DNA from 3 places in the Clostridium sp. 'White wine YQ' genome. Region 2 is predicted to be linked to each of the others. Evidence: riboswitches for the same ligand, from Rfam matches in the RefSeq annotation. Region 2 holds a riboswitch; each other region holds the start of a gene.
What was found. Region 2 has a riboswitch for lysine ahead of dapA (4-hydroxy-tetrahydrodipicolinate synthase). Riboswitches for the same ligand answer to the same signal wherever they lie in the genome.
Positions count from the first base shown of each region.

Region 1: it holds a riboswitch for lysine, as region 2 does, so the genes downstream of both, lysA (diaminopimelate decarboxylase) here and dapA (4-hydroxy-tetrahydrodipicolinate synthase) in region 2, are expected to answer to the same signal.
Region 3: it holds a riboswitch for lysine, as region 2 does, so the genes downstream of both, PTZ02_RS03780 (transporter substrate-binding domain-containing protein) here and dapA (4-hydroxy-tetrahydrodipicolinate synthase) in region 2, are expected to answer to the same signal.

Region 1 covers NZ_JAQYUU010000001.1:2,451,754-2,456,046, forward strand. Annotated here, with positions in the region: gene lepB (signal peptidase I) at 1-67, opposite strand, end outside; gene PTZ02_RS12130 (DUF3006 domain-containing protein) at 67-282, opposite strand; gene lysA (diaminopimelate decarboxylase) at 453-1,745, opposite strand; lysine riboswitch at 2,064-2,230, opposite strand; gene PTZ02_RS12140 (hydrolase) at 2,298-2,972, opposite strand; gene PTZ02_RS12145 (NAD(+) diphosphatase) at 3,163-3,657, opposite strand; gene sfsA (DNA/RNA nuclease SfsA) at 3,679-4,293, opposite strand, start outside.
Region 2 covers NZ_JAQYUU010000001.1:289,497-293,789, forward strand. Annotated here, with positions in the region: gene PTZ02_RS01360 (hypothetical protein) at 1-70, shown strand, start outside; gene dapF (diaminopimelate epimerase) at 166-1,032, shown strand; gene PTZ02_RS01370 (DUF3243 domain-containing protein) at 1,116-1,361, opposite strand; lysine riboswitch at 1,487-1,659, shown strand; gene dapA (4-hydroxy-tetrahydrodipicolinate synthase) at 1,739-2,608, shown strand; gene PTZ02_RS01380 (CAP domain-containing protein) at 2,724-3,458, shown strand; gene PTZ02_RS01385 (dihydrofolate reductase family protein) at 3,623-4,150, shown strand.
Region 3 covers NZ_JAQYUU010000001.1:776,419-780,711, reverse strand. Annotated here, with positions in the region: gene PTZ02_RS03795 (DUF4489 domain-containing protein) at 1-30, opposite strand, end outside; gene PTZ02_RS03790 (amino acid ABC transporter ATP-binding protein) at 154-897, opposite strand; gene PTZ02_RS03785 (amino acid ABC transporter permease) at 915-1,697, opposite strand; gene PTZ02_RS03780 (transporter substrate-binding domain-containing protein) at 1,777-2,613, opposite strand; lysine riboswitch at 2,762-2,943, opposite strand; gene PTZ02_RS03775 (hypothetical protein) at 3,100-3,528, opposite strand; gene PTZ02_RS03770 (helix-turn-helix transcriptional regulator) at 3,525-3,728, opposite strand; gene PTZ02_RS03765 (bifunctional transcriptional activator/DNA repair enzyme AdaA) at 3,839-4,293, opposite strand, start outside.

The sequences.
Region 1 (4,293 bases), 2.2 Mb from region 2:
ATATAAATCTTTTAAAACCACTTATACTTTTTTGTTCAACTTCTGAGTTATTAGTATTATCCTCCATTATTCCTCCCATATTCCGTCTACTAATTTATTTATTTCTTCTTCTCTCTGTTTTGTTAAAATCTCATCAACAACATAAGATCCATCCTTACTAATTATAACTTTTCCACTTGCAATTTCTCCAAGGATTAAAGAAATATCAATATCTTTAAGTTCTCCTTCATCATTTTCACAAACAGCAAAGTCTCCTTCAATTCTATCAATTATATATTTCAAAATATTCTCCTTCTATAAAGATATTATTAAATAGTATATCATATTTGTATTATTTATTTTAACCTTAATAAAATAAAAAATCTATAAAGAATTTATAAAATATTAACCTAACTATTCAATATAAAAAAATAAATAAGATTCAGCTACAAAATAACTGAATCTTATTTGTATTATATTTCATTTCTTAATATATCTTCATAACTTTCTCTTTTACATATAACCCTAGCTTTTCCTTCCCTAACCATAATAACTGCAGGTCTAGGAATTTTATTATAGTTGTTTGCCATAGAATAACCATATGCTCCAGTAGAAAATACTGCTAATATATCTCCACTCTCAACCTTGGGTATAGATATATCATTAATAAGTATATCTCCTGACTCGCAACACTTACCTGCAATTGTTACCTCTTCATATTGTTCTTCCCCTAGTCTGTTTACAACCAAACAATTATATTCGGCTCTATATAATGCAGGTCTTATATTATCAGTCATACCACCATCTACTGAAACGTATTTTCTTACTTCTGGAATATCTTTAATTGAACCTATAGTATATAAAGTTGTACCAGCATTTGCTATTATTGATCTTCCTGGTTCAATTGATAAAGTTGGCATCTCAATTCCAAGCTTCGTACATACATCTTCTGCCTTATCGAGTATCGCTTTACAATACTCCTTGGTTTCTCTAGGTTCATCTCCTTCATTATAATAAACCCCGAATCCTCCACCTAAATCTAACTCAGGTATTTTAATTCCTAGTTCTTTTTGAGCCTTAAATAATAAGTTCAACATTATTTCTGTTGCATCTTCATATGGTTCTATTTCAAATATTTGAGATCCAATATGACAATGAAGCCCACTTAATTCAATGTTTTTGTAAGAAGATGCTGCTTTAATAGCTTCAAAAATCAGATCTCCAACTGGAGCAAATCCAAATTTTGAGTCTATTTGGCCAGTTTTTATATACTCATGGGTATGCGCTTCTATTCCTGGTGTTATTCTTAGATATATCTTCTGAACAATTCCGTATTCTTTAGCAATAGAATCTAATATCTCTAGTTCATATAAATTATCTACTACAAATCTCCCAACTCCATTGCTTATACCCATTTTTATCTCATCTACAGTTTTATTATTTCCATGAAAATAAATTTTTTCAGCTGGATATTCAGCCTTAAGTGCAGTAAATAATTCTCCACCAGATACTACATCTAAATATAGGCCTTCATCTCTAATTATTCTACACATTTCTAATGTTAAAAAAGCTTTTCCAGCATAAGCAACTCTATTTCCTGTCTCCGAACACTGAAAACTTTTATAGTAATCTCTACAATTATTTCTTACTAGTTCCTCATCAACTACATAAACTGGTGTTCCATATTCTTTATCTAAAATACTAGCTTCAACTCCTCCAATATATAGCTGATTGTTCTCAATTTGTGCTGTACCAAATAATTTCATCTTTATTCCCCCTTGTTTATTTGCCCCATAAAAAAATCGTCAAGGCGATTATGAGCCGTCGATTTTTTTCTCGCATCTGCCTTTCCAAACGCATGTGAGGAAAATTTGGCAGGCGACTAATTCTATTTTTTATTCTTTAGGTAGGTTTAGTTAATCCTTAGATTATAATTCAAACTTATAGTGTTATCCACAACTTTAAAATATTATAGATTCCTAAAGAAAAATAAAAGTCACAGAAAAATCTGTGACGGGTAGAGTTCTTTTGTATAGGGTATTGTAATTATTACAATAAAATCATCGTAATTAATTGCAATTAGCCTACCTTGTAGCTCTCCACATATAGTGACAATCATGAATATTTTCTATTCATGACCAGAGATAACTTCTGCCGTTGCTATCTCTTCGGCTATTTCTCCTTTCCTTAAAGATCGTCACTTGCCAGTTCCTTTTAAGTACTAATAGTAAATAGCTCCTCTACCCTAGGTATATATTATATTGTATTCAACTTGATGTTAATATGATAACATACTCCTTTTAGTTGTCAATAAAAATTTAAGAATTCCTATATCTATCCATTAAGCTACTCATTATATCTGCTCCGAGAGGTGGTGTATAAGTTATTGCATTTGCCCCAGCTCTTATTGTTTCTTCAACACTTTCTTCAGTTGGTCCTCCCGTTGCGATTACTGGGAATTCAGGAAATTGACTCCTAATTTTTCTTACAATTGTAGCTGTATCCTTACCACCTGAAACATTTAATATAGTTGCTCCTGATTCTATTCGCTCTTCTATATTCTCATTTTCAGATACAATTGTCACAATAATAGGTATATCAATAGTTTTTCTTATCTTACTTATTATCTCGTTTGATGTTGGGGCATTTAGTACTACTCCCATAGCACCTTTAAATTCAGCATCTAATGCTAAGTTAATAACTCTTTTCCCTTGAGTTATACCTCCGCCAACTCCACAAAATACAGGTACATCTGCTGCCATAACTAGAGCCTCAGTAATTACAGGTTGAGGTGTAAATGGGTACACTGCTATAATGGCATCCGCATTTGTATTTCTTATTATTGCAACATCTGTAGTAAATAATAATGATTTTATTCTCTTGCCAAATATCTTAATTCCGCTACAATTTCTAATAACTTGAGGCACCTCAATAACATGATTCCTTAAGGTTCCCTTAATCTCAGGTACAAACTTAGACTCTTTTTGTGACATACAATTACCTCCATGAAAATTTATTCTAAATATATTATAATACTAAAAATTTTAGTATAAAATATATTAACATTATCTTAAATAATTTGTAATATTTATCTTGATATCAAATATGAAACAAAAAAAGAGTTCCTACTTATTCAAGATACTCTTTTCAAATTATAAATACTAATATAAATGCAAATTAATATTAATAATTATATTTTTCTAGTATTTTTTTTACTACTTTTTTTCCTATAGCGTCTTCTTCCATCTGTGCCAATGCCTTTTCTAAAGGTATCCATTCTAAAGCTTCAACCTCAGATGATTTATTTATATCTCCACTCTTATATTTTGCCATAAAAGTTAACATTAATAGTTCTTTACCATATACAAAATCACTGCCTAAATATTCTATGTTCTCTATCTGTATCCCTGTTTCCTCCATAACTTCCCTTGCTACAGTTTGCTCTACAGTTTCATCTACTCCAACATATCCAGATACAAGCACTTTAGAATTTTTATATATATAACTTTGCTTCAATAATAAAATTTCTTTTTCCTTAATAACTGCTATTACGGCACAAGGCTTTGGTAAGTCAAAAAACAACGTATCATCGTGTTCGCAGAATGGTACTGCCCCTTCATCCCAACTATCTTTTAGTTCTAACTTTCTTCCACATAGTGGACAATATTTAAACTTCATTCTACCCACTCCCCAAACAACCTATAATTTTACTTCAATTTCCTTTAATATTTCAATTGATTTTTCTGTTACCTTACAAGAATATGCATAAATATCAACACCATTTTTATTTGCAAATTTTACTGCTTCTCCAAACTTAGAATCCATACTATAGTTTGGTGTAAAGCTCAGTATCTCCTCCATCTGAATCAAAAACATTATTCCAGCTCCGTTACCATTTTTCTTCGCTTCTATTAACTCTAAAACGTGTTTAGTTCCTCGCTCAGTCGGCGCATCTGGGAATGATGCTTTTCCATGGAGTTCAAGAGTAACTCCCTTTACCTCTAAATAATATACTTCACCTAAAGAATTTGTCAATCTAAAGTCAAACCTGCTACTTCCATAGAACTTTTCACTCTCTATAATCTCATAATTACTAAGCTCTTTAATAATTCTTTTTTGTAAGGCTTCTTTTACTACCTTATTAGGTATTTGAGAGTCTATATTTATTAGCTTACTTTCATCTTTGTACGCTGCAATTAAATCATATTTTGTCTTTCTACTTGGATTTAATTCTTCACGTAAAATAACTTTAGTATTAGGCTTTAATATTTCTCTGCACCTTCCAGTATTAGGAACATGTACTACTATCTCTTC
Region 2 (4,293 bases):
AGCAGATAAGTTACAAGAGGCTTCAAACTCACTGAATATAAGTTTGAAGGATATATTAAGTGGACAATAGAAACGTTGAAGAAGTTAAAATTATGGAAATGACAGTTTTATTAATTTTTGAAATTTGATATAATTTTAATAATATTTAAGAAAAGGAAGATGAAGATGAAAGATAATTTTTTTGTTAAAACTCATGGCTTGGGGAATGAATACATAGTTTTAGAAGAAGATAGAATTGATTTCACTCTTATTGATAGGGCTATTAAAAGAATTTGTAATGTTAATTTTGGTATAGGTTCTGATGGAATTTTACTTAAAGTAAAATCAGAAAAAGCTGATTTTGGATTAAGAATATATAATCCAGATGGCTCAGAAGCTGAAAAAAGTGGCAATGGTTTAAGAATATTTTGCAAGTATATTTATGATTATGGTTTTACTAATAATGAAGTTTTCACAGTTGAGACAAAAGGTGGAATAGTTAAGGCTAATATTGTTGAAACATCTAATTCAAAGGCCAAATTAATTACAGTTGATATGGGAAAAGCAATTTTTAAAGCAAGTGATATTCCTACAAACTTTAAAAGTGAAGAAGTTATAGGTGAAAAAATCACACTTAATAATAAGGAATTTGAAATAAATTGTGTTTCCTTAGGAAATCCACATTGTGTAATAATAAAAGAGGAGTTAGACATTGATGAAATAAAAACCTTTGGGCCATTAATTGAGAATTACAAGGAGTTTCCAAATAGAATTAATACTCAATTTGCAAAAGTGATTTCTAAGGATGAGGCTCAAATACTAATATGGGAAAGAGGAGCTGGATTTACGCTAGCTTCAGGAAGTTCTTCTTGTGCAGTTGCCTCTGTTTTAAGAAAAAGAGGATTAATTAATGATAAAGTTAAAATAAAGATGCTAGGTGGAGAACTAATTATTGAAATTGATGACAACTGGAATGTAAGAATGACAGGGGAAGTTAGAGAAATCGCAAAAGGAAATTTAAGTTCAGAACTTGTTGAAGATTTAAATAAATAATATATATTTAAAGCATTATGTAAGTAGTGGGAAAGAACTATAAAAATAGTCTTTCCCATTTTTTGTATAAGAAGATTGATTACTTATTTATCAGAAATTTTTACAACAAGTTTAGCTAATGTATTTCTATCATTTTCATCAGCTGCATCCCACAATTCTTTAAGAAGCCTTTCCTCATGATTTCGTGGATCTACGTTATTTGAAAGAAATGTACCTACCTTTTCAGCAACTCCAGTAATAGTTTTATCAGAAAGTCCTACAGTTTCGCCAGCATCAATAGCTTTACCTAAGGTAGCTTTCCAAGAATCCCAGTCTTTTAATGTATCCATGTTATAAAACCTCCCTAAACTATTATTTACTCTATTATTATTTATAATTTTCAAATAAACTATGTAAAAATAAACCCTTGATAAATGTTAAATATAAAGGTATAATTAACAAAAAAGTTAATATTTTTTGAGATAGAGGCGCGATGTTTAAAAGTACCATTACTGAGGTAAGCACATAGATGTTTTGGAAAAGGAACCATCGCCGAAGTGTATAGCTGATGCTTTAAGGCTATATTGCTGGTTTTGTATAAAATATATGCAAGACTGTCACAAGTTTTTGTGGAGTGCTATACATGGAAATTTATTCGATTAAATAAATTAAGAATAATTTAACCTTGGTATTCTCCAAGGTTTTTTTTAATTTTAGGAGGTATATTATGTCAGTTCAAGGAGTTTTTGTCCCATTAATAACGCCATTTAAAAATGATGAATTAGATTTAGTATCATATAAGAAAATGGTAGAGTATTATCTAGCTAAAGGTGTTAGTGGTTTTATGCCATTAGGAACAACTGGAGAAAGTCCAACTATTGAGGATAAGGAATATGAAACTATAGTAGAAAAAACAATGGAATATGTTAATAATGCAGTTCCAGTATATTTTGGTTTAGGTGGAAACAATACTAAAAAGGTTAAGGAAAAATTAAAGATAGTTGAAAAATATAATGTAGATGGTATATTATCAGTTTCACCATATTATTCAAGACCTGATCAAAGGGGAATATATGAACATTTTAAGAGTATTTCTGAAGCAACTGATTTAGATATAATTTTATATAATATTCCATATAGAACTGGTAGAAATATTGAGAATAGTACTATTTATAAATTAGCTGAATTAAAAAATATTGTAGGAATAAAAGATGCATCAGGAGATATAAAGCAAACTACAGATCTTCTTATTAATCCGCCAAAGGATTTTTCAATTTTGACAGGTGAAGACAGCTTTTTCTATACTACACTAACCCTTGGAGGACATGGTGGAATATTGGCTTCATCTCATCTTCATACAGAAAGCTTTATAGAGGTATATAATAAGGTTAAAGAAAATAACCATGAAGAAGCTTTAAGAATATGGAAAGAACTATATCAATTTGTTCCTATGCTATTTGCGGAACCTAATCCAGCACCACTTAAATATATTTTAAATAAGATAGGATTAATTGAATCCCCAGAACTAAGACTTCCACTCACTCAAATAAGCGATGAATTAAAAGAAAAATTAAACGAAATTTTAAAATTAAAATAAAAAATTAGGGAGATCAAAGAAAATAACTTTTTGCTCTCCTTTTTTTTACTCAATTACCTCTAAGTTATTATTTTATTATTCTTAAATTTGCTCAAAATAATCATGAGGTGATTATATGAAAAAGTTTATTTCAGTAATATTAAGTTTTTCAATTTTAAGTTTTACTGTAATAGGTTGTCAAAAAGGAACTTCTCCAATTAAACCACAAGTAGTTCCTAATCAATCTGGCGGAAATGATACAACAGGAGATACAACTGGTACAACAGGAGATCAAAATAATACAAATGGTACATTGAATCAGCCTAATACAAATCCAGGGGATGGAAATGTACAAAATACAAATCCTCCAAACTCAAATAATAATCCAAAACCTCCAACTAATAATAATATTCCTGAAGGAACTAATCCATCAGGAAACCCTAATACTCCTAACAGTGGAAACCCAGGTGTTACTACTGGAGATGTTGTAAATGATATATTAACAAATACAAATGCAGAAAGAACAAAACAAGGACTACAACCACTTAAGCTTAATGCAGGAGTATCAAAATTAGCAGCAATGAAAGCTAGAGATATGTATGATAAAAACTATTTTTCTCATACATCACCAACTTATGGAGATCCAGGACAAATGCTTACTAATAATGGATTTAAATATGCAACTATGGGTGAGAATATATACACATCTACAGGAATGACACCAAATGGTGCAAATACTGTAACTCAATGGATGAATTCTCCTGGACATAGAGCAAATATACTTAACAGTGCATTTAAAGAAATAGGAATAGGAATATATTATAGTAATGGTAGATACTATGCTACTCAAATGTTCTATACACCTCAATAGAAGAGGAAAAACTCGAAGTCTTCGAACTAACTGAGGTATTTAATAATATATTTTTAGCTAAAAGTAGAAAACAGATAGAAATATCTGTTTTTTACTTTTTATAAAACACATCAGGTAATTTGTGGTATAATCTTATAAATATTATTAACTAAGGAGGAAATTACATGAGTGACAGAAACGTAGTTTTATATATAGCAATGAGCTTAGATGGCTATATAGCAACAAAAGAAGATGATATTAGCTGGCTATCACAGGTTGAAGTGGATGGAGAAGACTATGGATATGCAAAGTTTATAGACAGAATAGATACTGTAATAATGGGCAGAAAGACTTATGATAAAGTATGTTCTTTTGGAATTGAGTTTCCTCATAAAGATAAAAAATGCTATATAATTTCTAGAAAGAAAAAAGAATCTAATGGGGTTGAATACTATTCTGGAGATATAAAGAAGCTTATAGAAGAATTGAAAAATAAAGATGGAAAGGATATTTTTGTTGACGGAGGAGCTGAAGTAGTAAATGAAATTCTTAGGGAAAATCTTTTTGATGAATATATAATATCTATAATTCCAATATTATTGGGAGATGGAAAGAGGCTATTTCAAGATGGGCGTCCTACTAAGGAAGTTCTATATGTAGGAAGTAAGTCTTATTTTTCTGGGCTAGTACAAGTACATTATAAAAATAAGTAAAATAAAAATAACCTAAGGTTATCTTTTAGGTTATTTCTCTAGTCAACGGTTTCTAAACATTCATTTATAAGTTCAGAAGAATATTTAATTTGAACTTCCATAATTTTCACTCCTTTCAGTATCCTACAGACTATTCTATCACT
Region 3 (4,293 bases), 490 kb from region 2:
TCTCTCCTCATTACAATTATATTCCCTCATTAGTTAACACTCCCAATACTTAAATTCATAAAGCAACCAAACATCTTCACTACATACGATGTTACATTTATAAATTATTGTTCTACTTAGTACATAATACACAACTTTTAAATAATAGTTACTCTATTCGTAATTTCTTAGAGTTCTTTTTAAAAATTCCCTTGTACGTTCTTTTTTAGGATTTTTGAATATTTCTTTTGGATTTCCTTCTTCTGCAATTACACCTTTATCCATAAAGACTACTCTATCTGAAACCTCCTCTGCAAATCCCATTTCATGAGTTACTATAAGCATAGTAAGGCCCAATTCAGCAAGTTCCTTCATAACCTTTAACACTTCACCAACCATCTCAGGATCTAGCGCTGAAGTAGGTTCATCAAAAAGCATAACATCTGGTTCCATGGAAAGAGCTCTTGCTATAGCTACCCTTTGTTTTTGTCCTCCCGATAATTGCTTAGGTTTAGCGTTAATAAATTGCTCCATTCCTACAACTTTCAAATATTTTGCTGCAACTTTTTCTGCTTCCTCTCTTGTACGTTTTAACACTTTCATTTGTCCGACTGTGCAATTACGTAAAACATTATGATTGTTAAACAAATTAAATTGCTGAAACACCATTCCTAATTTGGTTCGATATCTATTTATGTTATGTTTATCATCTAATATATCCTCACCTTTATATATAATTTCTCCTCCACTGGGTCTCTCTAATAGATTTATACATCGTAAAAGAGTTGATTTTCCTGAACCGGAAGAGCCTATAATACATATTACTTCTCCCTTTTTCACTGAAAAGTCTATATCTTTCAGCACTTCATGTGTTCCAAAGGATTTGCTTAGATGTCTGATATCTATTACTTTTTCCATCAAATACTCTCCCTTCTTTAAAATCTATCATCATAATTATTCCTAGTTCTTTGAACTATATCTTCTGGAGTTTCTACTTGCATCTGATTTGCATACATTATATAGTTTTCTGGTCCGTCTAATTTTCTTTCTATAAAACGTAGTATTCTTGTTACTGTAAAAGTCATAACAAAATAGATAACGCAGGCAACGAAAAACGATTCAAAATATCTAAAGTTATTTCCTGCAATTGATTTGGTTTGAAAATATAGTTCTGTTACTGAAATAACATTAAGTACCGAGGTGTCCTTTATATTAATTACAAACTCATTTCCTGTAGCTGGTAAGATATTTCTAATTACTTGTGGTAAAATAACGTTTAACATTGTTTGTATATGATTCATTCCAATTGCATTAGCTGCCTCAAATTGCCCCTTATCAATTGAAACAATTCCTCCACGAACAATCTCAGACATATATGCACCTGTATTAATTGAAACTATAAAAATTGCTGCATAAAATCTATTCATATTTATCCCAAAAGCTAGTGCGGAACCATAGTATATTACCATAGCTTGCACAATCATTGGTGTCCCTCTAAAAAATTCAATATAAATTGAAAAGACGATATTAATCAATTTTAATAAGTACCTTTTTACGCCTTTTTGAGGCATTGGAATAGTACGAACAACTCCTACAAATAAACCTATAATTGAACCTAATATAGTTCCAATTACGGATATTAATAATGTAATTCCTGCACCGCGAATAAACATTGGCCCATTTTGAGATATAATTCTAATTATCCAATCCGAACTCATATTTTCTCCCCTTTCCATCTTAAACCTCTAAAACATTAAAAAACCGACTACATTAACTGCACTCGGTTTATAATAATTATTACTTTGCTGCAGGCTGATTTTTTATTGCAGTATCCATAATTTTTGTACGCTCATCTTCTGAGATACCTGATAAAACTTCATTTATCTTTGTAGTTAAATCACTTCCCTTAACTACCCCTACTGCAATTGCTGTATCATCATCCGATGTTTTAAATCCAGTTTTAAATTCTACCATCTTAAAATTGTTATTTGCTGTTTCAGCACTAACACCTTCAGGACGTTCAGATACATAACCATCAATCATTCCTGATTCAAGTGCAACTCTCATAGCTGGAAAGTTATCCATAGCTGGCTGTTTACTAACTCCTTGTATTTGATCGATTACAGTGTAATGAAATGTATTTAACTGTGCAGTAATTTTAGCACCTTTAAAATCTTGAATTGAGGTTGCACCATCATACTTTCCACCATTCTTTACAACCATAACCAAATTTGATTTATAATAATTATCTGAAAAATCAATTGTTTGCTTACGTTCTGCTGTTGGAGACATTCCTGCAATAATAGCATCAATTTTACCTGAAGTTAATGCTGGTACAAGACCATCCCATTCTGTTTTTACTATAACTAACTTTTTACCTAGCCCTTGAGCAATCTTTTTTGCTATTTCTATATCATAACCCCCAGCATATTCTGCACTGCCATCGATTTGAACTCCTCCGTTTGAATCATCCATTTGAGTCCAGTTAAATGGTGCATAGCCAGCTTCAAGTCCAACCTTAAATGTTTCTTCTTTGGAACTTGTTTCTTTTGTTTTGCTTGTCCCACACCCAGTAATACCTAATGCAGCTATACACAGTACTGCTGTCAATAGTACAGATAGTTTTTTCTTCATATATTCCCTTCCCCTTTCACTTCTTTTAATTTATCTTTATCTTTTAAATAGCTTCACTGCTACCTTTGTTTCTAATTAAGAATAAAAAAAGATCTGAGATGAACTCAGATCGCAATAAGCGTATTTGCCCTTAATCCCTCCCTTTCCCAAATGAGATAGCACAACTCAATAAACTGGGATGTTTATTGAGACAGTCCTGCAGCTCTTAACTGCAGACCCAGCAAATAATACTGAGAATATTATAAGCTTCGGCGATATTTCCTTCTTTTTAGTATCATGGCTTCTCAAACTTCTCTAAAAACTGTTAAGTATCGCGCCTCTACCTCACCTACATAAGTGAGGTTATATTAAATTATAGAATAAGTTTACCTTATGGATTCTTCTAAGTCAACCCATGTTTGTATATTTTTTACATTAATGTGTTTTGCCTAGAATTTAAAAGGTGGAGTTTTTACTCCACCAAGAATTTTATAATACAAACACAAATTACATTCTTTTTGAATAGTAATTTGAGAAACCTATAAATAATACTACTTCTACTAAAAGTAATGAGATAACTAGAAATATGATTAATTTATCTACATTCATAAACCCTAACGCTAAAACAAGTATGCAGATAATATAATTCATTATCTTGCTTGCCATATAACCTGATTTTTCTTTTATTATAATATTTCTCTCATCATTAACCTCAATATCCTTAAATTTTTTAACTTTTTCATCTTCTAATCGAGATGTTGTAAAATTTCCAATTAAATTTCCTATTCCTAGTACAAAAAATGCTGACCCAAATCCAAGACACATCCCTGAAATACTTTTCACATTTTCATCTGTTAGTATAAATTTGCCTAAAAGTAACATTGAAATGCCTAAAATCAATAATACTAAATCCAAAAGATTTCTTTTATTTTTCATTTCTCTTCCTCCTCATATATAAAAATATCTTCGATTTTCATTTCAAAATATCTTGCTATTTTAAAGGCTAGTACTATAGATGGATTATATCGTCCATTTTCTAATGAACCTATTGTTTGCCTTGAAACTTCTAATGCTTCTGCAAGTTCTTCTTGCTTAATTCCTCGTTCTTTTCTTATTTCTTCTAATCGATTTTCCAAAGATATACCTCCTCTGATGGAAAGTGTACTTTCCATATATATAATAGCATTATTTTTCCAGAATGTAAAGCTTACTTTCCATTAATTATCAAAAAAAATAAGTAGATTATTTATAATCTACTTCTATACTCACTTGGAGTCATTCCTATTTGTTTTTTAAAAAATCCATAAAAGTTTGAATTGCTTTCAAATCCACATAAAAATGCAATATTAATTACGGTATCGTCTGTATTCTCAAGTAATGCTAGTGCTTTCTCGATTCTAAGTGCATTTATATATTTTACTGGTGTAATACCAAATTTATCAGAAAAAACTTTAATCATATGATTCTGACTTACTCCTAAATCTTTTAATTTCTCTTCCAATTCTATATTACTTGAATAATATGAATCAAATAATTTTTTAATCCTAAATGCAAGTTCCTCAGTTGGATTAAAATTCAAAAGATCTGGCCTACATCTTTTACATGGACGAAAGTTCTTATTAATTGCCTCTTCAAAAGTATTAAAAAACATTACATTATCTCTTAATGGTTCCTTTGATTTACAAGAAGGCTTACAAACAA